Regions from separate parts of the Streptomyces sp. NPDC126510 genome, predicted to be linked through region 2. Evidence: predicted binding sites of a transcription regulator. Region 2 holds the regulator's gene; the other holds the start of a gene.
What was found. The regulator HrcA, encoded in region 2, represses chaperone genes, less so after heat shock. The targets are predictions, from matches to a motif close to TTNGCACTCNGNNNNNCNGAGTGCNAA.

Region 1: a site for HrcA is predicted at 2,194-2,220, ahead of groL (chaperonin GroEL). Genes of this name have one in related genera too.

What each region holds. Positions count from the first base shown of each region.
Region 1 covers NZ_JBEORR010000024.1:50,612-54,798, forward strand. Annotated here, with positions in the region: gene ABTX60_RS29555 (NADH:flavin oxidoreductase) at 1-167, opposite strand, end outside; gene groL (chaperonin GroEL) at 409-2,031, opposite strand; gene ABTX60_RS29565 (cold-shock protein) at 2,365-2,568, opposite strand; gene ABTX60_RS29570 (MoaD/ThiS family protein) at 3,015-3,290, opposite strand; gene thrC (threonine synthase) at 3,379-4,187, opposite strand, start outside.
Region 2 covers NZ_JBEORR010000004.1:91,472-95,658, forward strand. Annotated here, with positions in the region: gene ABTX60_RS06165 (DUF3097 domain-containing protein) at 1-543, opposite strand, end outside; gene ABTX60_RS06170 (MBL fold metallo-hydrolase) at 575-1,306, opposite strand; gene hrcA (heat-inducible transcriptional repressor HrcA) at 1,477-2,493, shown strand; gene dnaJ (molecular chaperone DnaJ) at 2,493-3,629, shown strand; gene ABTX60_RS06185 (nitronate monooxygenase) at 3,845-4,187, shown strand, end outside.

The DNA.
Region 1 (4,187 bases), on a different contig from region 2:
GCGCGGCGCGCGTAGTACGACACGACGTCCTCGCCGGGTACGCCGCCCGGGGAGAACATGCGGGTCATCGGCGCCATCGCGATCCGGTTCGGAACAGTCAGGCCGCCCAGCGTTACGGGCCGGGACAGGATTTCGGCGGCGCGGGAAGCGGAGGCGGCGACAGTCACGTGGGGGCTCACTTTCGGATACCGGAAGGTATGTGCATACGCATAGGACCTAACCTTCAACCATCCGGCCCCGCCCGGCCATCCCGCCCCCGCTGTGATCCCGGACACGCGCCCCGCACACACCTCGCACGCACCCCGGACACGCCGAAGGGCGGCAACCCGGACACGCCGAAGGGCGGCACCCCCTGCCGGAACAGGGAGTGCCGCCCTCGGTAAGGACGTCGATCAACCCTCAGGTCGATCAGAAGTCCATGTCACCGCCCGGCATGCCGCCGCCGGCGGGCGCGGCGGCCTTCTCCGGCTTGTCGGCGATGACGGCCTCGGTGGTGAGGAACAGCGCGGCGATGGAGGCGGCGTTCTGCAGGGCAGAGCGGGTCACCTTCGCCGGGTCGATGATGCCCTCGGCGATCATGTCGACGTACTCACCGGTCGCGGCGTTCAGGCCGTGGCCGACGGTGAGGTTGCGGACCTTCTCCACGACGACGCCGCCCTCGAGACCACCGTTGACGGCGATCTGCTTCAGCGGGGCCTCCAGCGCGAGCTTCACGGCGTTGGCGCCGGTCGCCTCGTCACCGTCGAGCTCCAGCTTCTCGAAGACCTGGGAGGCCTGCAGCAGGGCCACGCCACCACCGGCGACGATGCCCTCCTCGACGGCCGCCTTGGCGTTGCGCACGGCGTCCTCGATGCGGTGCTTGCGCTCCTTGAGCTCCACCTCGGTGGCGGCACCGGCCTTGATGACCGCGACACCGCCGGCGAGCTTCGCCAGGCGCTCCTGCAGCTTCTCGCGGTCGTAGTCCGAGTCGCTGTTCTCGATCTCGGCGCGGATCTGGTTGACCCGGCCGGCGACCTGGTCGGCGGAGCCGGCACCGTCGACGATGGTGGTCTCGTCCTTGGTGATGACGACCTTGCGGGCCTTGCCCAGCAGGTCGATCGTGGCGTTCTCCAGCTTGAGGCCGACCTCCTCGGAGATCACCTCGCCGCCGGTGAGGATGCCGATGTCCTGCAGCATCGCCTTGCGGCGGTCGCCGAAGCCCGGGGCCTTGACGGCGACGGACTTGAAGGTGCCGCGGATCTTGTTGACGACCAGGGTCGACAGGGCCTCGCCCTCGACGTCCTCGGCGATGATCAGCAGCGGCTTGCCGGACTGCATGACCTTCTCGAGGAGCGGCAGCAGGTCCTTGACGTTGCTGATCTTCGAGTTGGCGATCAGGATGTACGGGTCGTCGAGGACGGCCTCCATACGCTCCATGTCGGTGGCGAAGTACGCCGAGATGTAGCCCTTGTCGAAGCGCATACCCTCGGTGAGCTCCAGCTCCAGACCGAAGGTCTGGGACTCCTCGACGGTGATGACGCCTTCCTTGCCGACCTTGTCCATGGCCTCGGCGATGAGCTCGCCGATCTGGGTGTCGGCGGCGGAGATGGAGGCCGTGGAGGCGATCTGCTCCTTGGTCTCGACGTCCTTCGCCTGCTCCAGCAGGGCGGCGGAGACGGCCTCGACGGCACGCTCGATACCCCGCTTGAGGGCCATCGGGTTGGCGCCGGCGGCTACGTTGCGCAGACCCTCCTTGACCAGGGCCTGGGCGAGAACGGTCGCGGTGGTCGTACCGTCACCGGCGACGTCGTCCGTCTTCTTGGCGACTTCCTTGACCAGCTCGGCGCCGATCTTCTCGTACGGGTCCTCGAGCTCGATCTCCTTGGCGATGGAGACACCATCGTTGGTGATCGTGGGCGCGCCCCACTTCTTCTCGAGGACGACGTTGCGGCCCTTGGGGCCGAGCGTCACCTTGACGGCGTCCGCGAGCTGGTTCATGCCGCGCTCGAGGCCGCGCCGCGCCTCCTCGTCGAACGCGATGATCTTGGCCATGTGAAGTGGTCCCTCCAGGACTGGGGGTGATTACTTCGGACCGCGCCCGCGCCCGCGACGGACGGCTCGCTTGCCTTGTGGTTCCTTCCCCACCTGGCCTGCGGGCCTCACCGACCCGGTCCTTACGTTGTCACTCTCACCTTCAGAGTGCTAACGCAATGATTAGCACTCGGGCATGGCGAGTGCAAGCGCCTCCCGGGGATCGGGCCGGGGCGTCAGCCGCCCGCGAACACCGCCCGACAGGTGCCCGAGCAGGCCGAAGGGCCCGTACCCCGGGGGGTACGGGCCCTTCAGAGAAGACCGGTCGCTTGATGCGTTGGTCGTGGTGCGCGTTCAGGCAGCGACGCGAACCATGTCGGCCTGCGGCCCCTTCTGGCCCTGCGAGATCTCGAACTCGACCCGCTGACCCTCTTCAAGGGTGCGGTAGCCGTCCATCTGAATCGCGCTGTAGTGGACGAAAACATCCGCACCACCGTCGACCGCGATGAAGCCGTACCCCTTCTCCGCGTTGAACCACTTGACGGTGCCCTGAGCCATGCCTAACTCCCCTATTACTGGCCCTTGCACAGATCCACACTTCGCGGACCCGGGTCAGACCTCACCCCCCACGGTTGGGGGCGTGCGCCGGAACGCGTCGACCGCGGCTGAATGTATCTGTCCAACTGCCGTCTGCAACAGGTCAATCGGACGAGAATTCTGGACGCGCAGGGTCCGGAATGTGGGGAGAATTCGCCCGAATTCAGGGCAAGTCGGGCCACACAAAGGGAACAAAAGCCGCAAAAGACATACACACTTTGGCTACATCTTGTCGGGCTCGTAGCGGGAATTCAGGGTTCCGATCAGGGAATCGGGACCACGTTCCCCAACTGTACCCCGCTCAACCACACAGAATTGCCCCCTCCGCTTCTCTCACGGAGGGGGCAATTCGATAAACTCTCAGTGACCGTCGTTACCGAAGGTAACAAACAAGCCGGTCGACCGGTTCAGCCGCCGGCGACGGCGGGGATGATCGACACACCGGCACCGTCCGGCGTCGCCGTCTCCAGACCCTGCTCGAACCGCACGTCGTCGTCGTTGACGTAGACGTTGACGAACCGCCGCAGCTTGCCCTGGTCGTCCAGCACCCGGGCGGCGATCCCGGTGTGGTTCTTCTCCAGATCGGCGATGACCTCGCCGAGGTTCGCGCCGTCGGCGGCGACCTCGGCCTGCCCGCCGGTGTAGGTACGCAGGATGGTGGGGATCCGAACGGTGACGCTCATGACTTCAAAACCTCCGGTTGGGCGAGATACCTAGGGGCGCGGGGAACTGCGCGACCAGCCCCCACCGCCCCGCAGCGAACAACGACGCTCAGACGAGCCCGGCCTCACGGAACGACTCGAGGTTGGGGCGAATGGTCGCCGTCAGGCCCGTGCCCGCCACCGCGTCCAGCGTCTTGAGACCATCCCCGGTGTTGAGCACCACCGTCGTCTTCGACGGATCCAGCAGCCCGCTCTCGATCAGCTTCTTCGTCACGCCCACCGTCACCCCACCGGCGGTCTCCGCGAAGATCCCCTCGGTCCGAGCAAGGATCTTGATCGCGTCGACGACCTGCTCGTCGTTCACGTCCTCCACCGCACCACCGGTCCGCCGCGCGATGTCCAGCACGTAGGGCCCGTCCGCCGGGTTGCCGATGGCGAGGGACTTGGCGATGGTGTTCGGCTTCTGCGGGCGGACGACGTCGTGCCCGGCCTTGTAGGCGACGGACACCGGCGAGCAGCCCTCGGCCTGCGCACCGAAGATCTTGTACGGCTTGTCCTCGACCAGACCGAGCTTGATCAGCTCCTGCAGGCCCTTGTCGATCTTCGTGAGCTGCGAGCCGGAGGCGATCGGCACCACGAGCTGGTCCGGCAGCTGCCAGCCGAGCTGCTCACAGATCTCGTACGCCAGGGTCTTGGAGCCCTCCGCGTAGTACGGCCGCAGGTTGACGTTGACGAAGCCCCAGCCCTCACCGGCCGGGTCGCCGATCAGCTCGGAGCAGAAGCGGTTCACGTCGTCGTAGTTGCCCTCGATGCCGACGAGCTCACCGCCGTAGATCGCGGCCATGACGACCTTGCCCTGCTCCAGGTCGTGCGGGATGAAGACGCAGGAGCGGAAGCCGGCGCGGGCCGCGGCGGCAC
Region 2 (4,187 bases):
CGTCACCGACTGTGCGATGCGCCACTCCTTCGAGCCCGGTACGAGGTGGTCCACCAGGACGCCCAGGCGCGCGTCCGGCCCGGGGGCGAACTCGGAGACGATCGACGGCAGGTCGTCGACGCCCTCCAGGTACTCCACGACCACGCCCTCGATGCGCAGGTCGTCGCCCCACACCTTCTCGACCAGCTCGGCGTCGTGGCGGCCCTCGACGTAGATGCGGCCGGCCCGGGCCACACGGGCGCGTGCGCCGGGGACGGCGACCGACCCCGAGGCCGTGCGGGTGGGACGCGCCGGGCCGCCGGGCGCGGGCCGGACGAGGGTCACCACCCTGCCCTCCAGCAGGAAGCCGCGCGGCTCCATCGGGAACACCCGGTGCTTGCCGAAGCGGTCCTCCAGCGTGACCGTGCCCGCCTCGCAGCCGATCACCGCGCCGCAGAAACCGGTCCCCGGCTCCTCCACCACCAGGCCCGGCTCCGCCGCCACCTCGGGCACCGGCTTCGGCTTCTTCCACGGCGGGGTCAGGTCGGCGGAGTACTGGCGCATTCGGATGACGATAGGAGAAGGCGGACGGCGATCACCGCGACACGCCGAAACGCGCCGCCAGCGCGTCCCGTTGCGCCCGCACGAACGCCGCGTCCACCACCGCTCCGTGACCGGGCACGTACACCGCGTCCTCGCCGCCCAGGTCGAGCAGCCGGTCCAGGGCGGCAGGCCAGTGCGAGGGCACCGCGTCGGGGCCCGCCTGCGGCTCGCCCGACTCCTCGACCAGGTCGCCGCAGAACACCACCTCCGGATCACCGGGCACCAGCACCGCCAGGTCGTGCGCGGTGTGCCCCGGCCCGACGTTCGCCAGCAGCACCTGCCGGCCGCCGCCCAGGTCGAGCGTCCACTCACCGGAGACCAGGTGGCCGGGCGGGACCAGCCGCTCCGCCGCCTCCTCGGCCGTGGGCGCCGCCAGGCCCTGGCGCACCGCGTCCTCCCGCAGCTCCTCGCGGTCCCGCACCCGTGACAGCACCGCGTCCACGCCCACCGCGCCGAACACCTCGGCGTCCGGGAGTGCCGCTGCGCCGAAGACATGGTCGAAGTGCGGGTGGGTCAGCGCGATATGTGTCACACGGTGGCCTGTGAGCGCCCGCGCCTGCGCGGCCAGTTTCGCGCCCTCGGCGAGGCTCGACCCCGCGTCGATCATGAGGACCGCCCCCTCGCCGGCGACCAGCCCCGTCGTGCAGTCCCACACCGGCAGCCGGCACCGCCCCACACCGGCGGCCACGCGCTCCCATCCGAGGTCTTCCCAAGTCACCGTCATACGGCGACGCTAGCGGTGCGCCCCGCTCGGGGCACGGCGTCGCACGACCAGCCTTGCCGGGGGTGTACCCCACCGCCGTACACTGGGCCGGGGATGCTGGCACTCGCACGCGCAGAGTGCCAGGCCGGACCGGCAGGGCAAGCAGGCGGAGACTTCTGGAGGTGTGCGCGATGCTCAGTGAACGCAGGCTGCAGGTGCTGCGCGCCATCGTCCAGGACTACGTCGGCACCGAGGAGCCGGTGGGCTCCAAGGCCCTCACCGAGCGGCACAGCCTCGGCGTCTCCCCGGCCACCGTCCGCAACGACATGGCGGCCCTCGAGGACGAGGGGTACATCGCCCAGCCGCACACCAGCGCCGGGCGCATCCCCACCGACAAGGGCTACCGACTGTTCGTCGACAAGCTCGCCGGCGTCAAGCCGATGACCGCGCCCGAGCGGCGCGCGATCCAGAACTTCCTCGAGGGTGCCGTCGACCTCGACGACGTCGTGGCGCGCACGGTGCGGCTGCTCGCGCAGCTCACGCGTCAGGTCGCCGTCGTGCAGTACCCGTCGCTGACCCGCTCGACCGTGCGGCACGTGGAGTTGCTCTCCCTGGCGCCCGCGCGCGTGATGCTCGTGCTGATCACGGACACCGGGCGGGTCGAGCAGCGGGTGGTCGACTGCCCGGCGCCCTTCGGCGACGCCTCACTCGCGGATCTGCGCGCGCGGCTCAACAGCCGCGTGGCGAACCGGCGTTTCGCGGATGTGCCGAGTCTGGTGGAGGATCTCCCGGAGGCGTTCGAGCACGAGGACCGGGGTACGGTCTCTACGGTGCTCTCCACACTTCTGGAGACGCTCGTCGAGGAGAACGAGGAGCGGCTGATGATCGGCGGCACCGCCAATCTGACCCGCTTCGGGCATGACTTCCCTCTCACGATCCGGCCGGTGCTGGAGGCGCTTGAGGAGCAGGTCGTGCTCCTCAAGCTGCTCGGCGAGGCCAAGGATCCGGGCGTGACCGTACGGATCGGTCACGAGAACGCCCACGAAGGACTCAACTCCACGTCCGTCGTGTCGGTCGGCTACGGTTCGGGCGGCGAGGCAGTCGCCAAGCTCGGCGTGGTCGGACCGACCCGCATGGACTACCCGGGAACGATGGGAGCGGTACGCGCAGTGGCACGGTACGTCGGACAGATCCTGGCGGAGTCGTAGTGGCCACGGACTACTACGCCGTACTCGGCGTGCGCCGCGACGCGTCGCAGGAAGAGATCAAGAAGGCCTTCCGGCGGCTCGCGCGCGAGCTGCACCCGGACGTCAACCCCGATCCGAAGACCCAGGAGCGGTTCAAGGAGATCAACGCCGCTTACGAGGTGCTGTCGGACCCGCAGAAGAAGCAGGTCTACGACCTCGGCGGCGACCCGCTCTCGCAGGCCGGAGGCGGCGGTGCGGGCGGCTTCGGAGCCGGTGGCTTCGGCAACTTCTCGGACATCATGGACGCGTTCTTCGGCACGGCGTCGCAGCGCGGACCGCGCTCGCGCACCCGCCGCGGCCAGGACGCGATGATCCGTATCGAGGTCGAGCTCGACGAGGCGGCCTTCGGCACGACCAAGGACATCCAGGTCGACACGGCCGTCGTCTGCAACACCTGCAGTGGTGAGGGCGCGGCCCCGGGCACCTCCGCCCAGACGTGTGACATGTGCCGCGGCCGCGGTGAGGTCTCGCAGGTGACCCGGTCCTTCCTGGGCCAGGTCATGACGTCCCGCCCGTGCCCGCAGTGCCAGGGCTTCGGCACGGTCGTCCCGACGCCGTGCCCGGAGTGCGCCGGCGACGGCCGCGTCCGGTCCCGCCGGACGCTCACGGTCAAGATCCCGGCCGGTGTGGACAACGGCACGCGGATCCAGCTCGCCGGCGAGGGCGAGGTCGGTCCCGGCGGCGGCCCGGCCGGTGACCTCTACGTCGAGATCCACGAGCTGCCGCACAGCACGTTCCAGCGGCGCGGCGACGACCTGCACTGCACGGTGACGATCCCCATGACGGCGGCGTCCCTCGGCACGAAGGTGCCGCTGGAGACGCTCGACGGCATGGAGGAGGTCGACATCCGCCCGGGCACCCAGTCCGGCCAGTCGATCCCGCTGCACGGCCGGGGCGTCACGCACCTGCGCGGCGGCGGTCGCGGCGACCTCATCGTCCACGTCGAGGTCCAGACCCCGACCAAGCTCGACCCCGAGCAGGAGCGCCTGCTGCGCGAGCTCTCCAAACTCCGCGGCGAGGAACGCCCCACGGGGCAGTTCCAGCCGGGGCAGCAGGGGTTGTTCTCGCGGCTGAAGGATGCCTTCAACGGGCGCTGACACGGCTGGTCCGGCTGCCTGCCGGGGGTCCGGGGGTCGTCCCCCGGGCAGGCACAGTCAGCCGGGCCAGCAGGGGTTGTTCTCGCGGTTGAAGGACGCGTTCAACGGGCGCTGACCGGGGGAGCCTCCGGCCATGGGAGGTGCCTGTTCCTCTGGTCTATGCCAGTGGGCAGGCCGGTTTCGGAGTGGTGCGGAGGACGTGACAACATGCGGTCATGTCCTCCGCACTGACCGATCTCTTCCCCCACCCGATCGTGCAGGCCCCCATGGCGGGTGGCGTCTCCGTGCCGCAGCTCGCCGCCGCCGTGTGCGAGGCGGGCGGGCTCGGGTTCCTCGCCGCCGGGTACAAGACCCCCGACGGGATGTACCAGGAGATCAAGCAGCTCCGGAGCCTCACGAGCAGGCCCTTCGGCGTCAACGTCTTCATGCCGCAGCCGGAGTACGCCGACCCCGCCGCCGTCGACGTCTACGCCCACCAGCTCGCCGGCGAGGCCACCTGGTACGAGGCCGAGCTCGGCGACCCGGACAGCGGACGCGATGACGGCTTCGAGGCCAAGC